DNA from 2 places in the Microbispora triticiradicis genome. Region 1 is predicted to be linked to the other one. Evidence: predicted binding sites of a transcription regulator. Region 1 holds the regulator's gene; the other holds the start of a gene.

Evidence for each region. Region 1 encodes LexA, which represses DNA repair genes until DNA is damaged. Its sites were predicted from a motif close to TCGAACANNTGTTCGA; they were not measured.
Region 2: the regulator LexA is predicted to act here: its motif matches at 1,439-1,454, upstream of FED44_RS23045 (DUF6504 family protein).

Annotation. Positions count from the first base shown of each region.
Region 1 is NZ_VANP01000013.1:155,253-157,643, reverse strand. It holds gene FED44_RS28050 (MalY/PatB family protein) at 1-366, opposite strand, end outside; gene lexA (transcriptional repressor LexA) at 451-1,164, opposite strand; gene nrdR (transcriptional regulator NrdR) at 1,595-2,053, shown strand; gene FED44_RS28035 (vitamin B12-dependent ribonucleotide reductase) at 2,164-2,391, shown strand, end outside.
Region 2 is NZ_VANP01000009.1:98,429-100,819, reverse strand. It holds gene FED44_RS23050 (hypothetical protein) at 125-1,339, shown strand; gene FED44_RS23045 (DUF6504 family protein) at 1,529-1,795, shown strand; gene FED44_RS23040 (DNA polymerase III subunit alpha) at 1,810-2,391, shown strand, end outside.

The DNA.
Region 1 (2,391 bases):
GGGGTCGTAGGCCGGGACGTGCAGCGCCACGGCGTCGCCGGGCTCGGTCATGAGGTGCAGCAGCACCTGGAGGGCCTGGTTGAGGTCGGTGTAGGACCGCACGTGCCCGGGATCGGCGCGCCAGCCGTACCTCGCCTCCATCCGCTCGGCGAACGCCTCCGCCAGCGGCCCGGCGGCCGGCTGGTCCAGCCACTCGGGATAGCCCAGATCGGTGGCCGCTCGTCGCGCGACGGCCTCCCGGACCGCGTCGGGCACCGGGAAGTCCATGTCGGCGACCCAGGCGGGGATGACGTCGGGCGCGGCCAGGGCCCACTTGATCCCGTCACGGGCGCGGGCGGCCTCCAGGGAGAGCGAGTCGAGTTTCACGGGACTCACCCTAATCGCCGGATATCGGTCATCCGGGAAGCAGTCATACCGGCGTCCCAAGGCGGGACGCCGGCACGGGCGTGACTACAGCTTGCGCAGGACGGCCGTGACCTTGCCGAGCACGGTGGCCTCGTCACCGGGGATCGGCTCGTAGTTCGGGTTGTGCGGCACCAGCCACACGTGCCCGTCCTTGCGCTTGAACGTCTTCACGGTGGCCTCGCCGTCGATCATCGCCGCGACGATGTCGCCGTTGTCGGCGACCGGCTGCTGCCGCACCACGACCCAGTCGCCGTCGGCGATGGCGGCCTCGATCATCGAGTCGCCGGAGACCTGGAGCAGGAACAGCGTGCCCTCGCCGACAAGCTGCTTGGGGAGCGCGAACACGTCCTCGATGCTCTGCTCGGCGAGGATGGGGCCACCGGCGGCGATGCGGCCGACCAGTGGCACGTACGCCGCGGTGGGCCGGTTGAAGCCGCTCTCCTCCTCGGCGGCGTCCGGGTCCACCCAAAGGACCGGCTCACCGGGGAGCCTGACCTCCAGCGCCCGGGGGCGGTGCGGGTCCCGGCGGAGGTAGCCCTTACGCTGGAGCGCCGTGAGCTGGTGCGACACGCTGGAGGTGCTGGTCAGCTGGACAGCCTCCCCGATCTCCCGCATGGACGGCGGATAGCCGCGCTGCTGGACCGAGTCGCGGATCACCTCGAGGATCTTCCGCTGCCTGGGGGTGAGGCCAAGCGAGTCACGCCGACGAACCGCGAGGTCGCCGACGCCATTCGCCTGCTCACTTCGGTCACTCACGATGCCACCTCTCAATCCGTGTTCCTCATGTCGCACAGAGCGACCGTACCGCGATTCAAGATCAGCGTCAAACAATTGTTCGATATCCAGCGAAATCGCCGATCTCGCCGTTCTCCTCATCGTACGGGAGTTCGATCGATCCCGTGTTCGATTTACCCGATCTTCTCGGCTGGTCGTACGCCCAGCTCAGAAGGAATGGGGAAATCGGGGCGCGAAAATGCCGCACGGCCTATTCCTTCGTGCCCGGGGCAGGGGAGGCGGGTGGGACGGATGAGGCGACACGCCCGCCGAGCAGGAACTTCCCCCGCCACGCCCGGTTCGACTTGCGTTCAAGGACGGGCACTTCTACCGTTGGACCCCAACATCTAGTAGTCACAGCGGTGTAAGTTCACTACACCTTGTGTTCGGGATGGGCGTTCAGGGAGGCGATGAAGTGCACTGTCCGTTCTGTCGCCACCCGGACACACGGGTCGTGGACAGCCGCGCAGCCGAGGACGGCGCGGCCATCCGCCGCCGCCGCACCTGCCCCGAATGCGGGCGCAGGTTCACCACGCAGGAGACCGTCCTGCTGATGGTGAGCAAACGCAGCGGGGTCACCGAGCCGTTCTCCCGGGAGAAGGTCGTCGCGGGCGTACGGCGCGCCTGTCAGGGACGTCCGGTCGGCGAGGACTCCCTCGCCCAGCTCGGGCAGCGTGTGGAGGAGACCATCCGGGCCACCGGCGCCGCGGAGATCGCCTCGCACGAGGTGGGGCTGGCCATCCTGGGCCCGCTCCGCGACCTGGACGAGGTGGCGTACCTGCGGTTCGCGTCGGTCTACCGGAGCTTCGAGACGCTGGCGGACTTCGAAGCGGAGATCGAGCGGCTGAGGGCGGCCCACGGCGGCGGGGAGTAGCCGCCGGCGCCGGCGGGCGGGGCGAGGAGCGAGCCGTGCGGCGCGACGATGAGGGTGTAACGAGCGTGGTCGGAAAAAGGGGCTCCATCGGGCCCCGGGAGGGGGAAGTCATGACGGAGACCGTGAGCGGCACAGCGGCGGGTGCGGGAGGCCGGGGAGCGAAGCGTCCGCGCAAGGGCCTGAAGATGAAGCGCATCTTCACCACCCCGGGCGTCCACCCGTACGACGAGGTCCGCTGGGAGCGGCGCGACGTCGTCATGACCAACTGGCGCGACGGCTCGGTCAACTTCGAGCAGCACGGCGTGGAGTTCCCCGCCTCCTGGTCGGTCAACGCGGCC
Region 2 (2,391 bases), on a different contig from region 1:
CCCCGTCCCCTCTGAATGGATACAGTCGTATCCTAACGCGAATCCACCGGCGGACTGCGGGACTCGGCAGAACCGGATGCCGGATGGGGGCGTCCTATGGGGTGTGCGGACGCGGATGAGGTGCGTGACGGCGGCGCTGGCCGCGATGGTGCTGGCGGCGTGCGGGTCGACCCTGCCGCGTGATCTCGAGACCTGGAACGAGGCCGACGCCCGGGGCGACACGCCCGCCGAGCGCCCGTCGCCCCCCTGCCTGACCGGCTCGCCGACGCCTCGGCCCGGCCCTGGCGAAGACGGCGGGCGGGCCGGAGAGTGGCGGGGCGCGTACTACGACTACCGCGACCGCCTCATGGGCCTGGCCGTCACCCGGGAGAAGACCGTGTGGGCGGCCGGCACCCGGGTGCCCCACGCCTGCGGGCCCGAGACGAGTGCGCCGCTGCTGCTGCGCGGAGACGGCGGAGGGTGGCGGGAGGTCGCGGCTCCGCCGGTGACCGAGCCGCGTGCCGTGGCCGCCGCCTCCGACCGCGACGTGTGGCTGTTCGGGGAGATGACCGCCGCGCGCTGGGACGGGCGGAGGTGGACCACGGCGCCCGGCCCGGGTGGGAGACCGGATCGGGTGCACGCGGCGGCTCCCGGCGACGTGTGGGCGGTCGTGAACGCCAACTTCCTGGACGGAGCCGGGGGAGCCGAGGGGCCCTGGGGCTCCCGAGCCGATCTGCGGCGCTGGGACGGCAGGGCCTGGCGCACGGCACGGCCGCCGCTGGTCGCGAAAGACGTGGACGGCATGCCCGGCGGTGAGGTCTGGGTGGCCGGTTCGAGCCGCGGCCGGGCCGCCGTCGCCCGGTGGAACGGCTGGTCCTGGAGCACGGTCCCGCTCCCCGCGGTTCCCGCGCTGCACCGGAACCAGCTCTCCGAGCTCGTGGACCTCGCGGTGGACGAGTCGGGCCGGGTGGCGGCCGTCGGCTGGGTCGCGTGGGTCTGCGGCACCGAGGAGGAGGACGTGACCTTCTGCGGCCGCACGCTGCTTCTCCGGCGGGAGAACGGACGGTGGGGCTACAGCCTGGTCCCCGAGCCCGAGCTCGACCCCCACCTGCGGCTGGAGGCCGACGGCCGGGGCGGGTTCTGGCTGTTCTACGCGAAGAACGAGTGGAACACGGCGGTCGGTCACCTGTCGGGCGGCGAGTGGACGCACGGGACGTTTCCGGCAGGTCCACTCGGGCACACCGGGGTGGGGTCCGTCGTCAGGGAGCCGGGGACGGCGCGCGTCTGGGCGGTGGCGGCGGACGGGACCGAGCGTGAGGAGCCGCCGTACCGGGGGAGCGGGATCTGGGTGGCCGGATGACCGGCCGGTGACCGCTGCTCGGGCGTGAGGCGCGGGTGTGGCGAACACCTCCCGGAACGGACGGCCGAAGGCGCCGCGCCGACTTGCGTTCGGCCCTCTGTGAACGTATGTTCGAAGTAGCGGCGATTCTGCCCGAATCATCCGCCCGTCTTCCCCCGGGTGGCCACGAAGCCACAGGGAGAAGGAGTCTTGAGCAGACTTTACGGCGATCCGATCGAGGTGTGGGTGCGGGACGGGCAGCCTGTGCAGTTCGTCTGGCGTGACCGGCTCTACACCGTCCGCGAAATCCAGGATCACTGGGTGGTCGCCCGTGAATGGTGGAAGACCTCGGACGCCGATCCCGGGGAGCGGCGCTTCTGGCGGGTGGGGGCGGCGGCCGGCAGGGAGGTGGGGACCTATGAGCTGCGCTTCGACACCGCGAGCGACGGCTGGCTCCTCCTGAGGGCCTGGGACTGATGGGCCTGGGATCGATGGGAACGCTCCAGGGGCGGCCCTTCGCTCACCTGCACGTGGCGTCGGCCTTCTCGCTGAGGTACGGCACCGCGTTCCCGGACGCCCTCGTCCGGCGGGCCGCCGAGCAGGGCATGGACACGCTGGCGCTGACCGACCGAGACGGCCTCTACGGCGCGATCAAGCACGTCAGGGCGTGTCACGAGCGGGGCGTCCGCCCGATCGCCGGAGTGGACCTCGCTCTCGGCGCGGGCCCGTCGGCGGCGGGCGGCTCCGCCCCACTCGCCGCCGAAGGCCCGTTCGCGGCCGGAGGGCCGTTCCCGGGTGAAGGGCTGTTCCCGGCGCCGGGCCGGCGGGCCGTACGGAGGACACCGGGCGAGCCGGCGCGGGTCGTCGTGCTCGCGCGCACCGACGGCTGGGCCTCGCTGTGCCGTCTCGTCACCGCCGCGCACGGGGCGGGGGAGCGCGGCGAGCCGTACGTCACGCCGGGGATGATCGCCGAGCACGCGACCGGCCCGGACGGCGGGCCGCGCCTGACCGTGCTGCTCGGGCCCCGCTCCGGCTTCGGCCGCGCGGTGGCCGAACGGCGCGACGACCAGGCC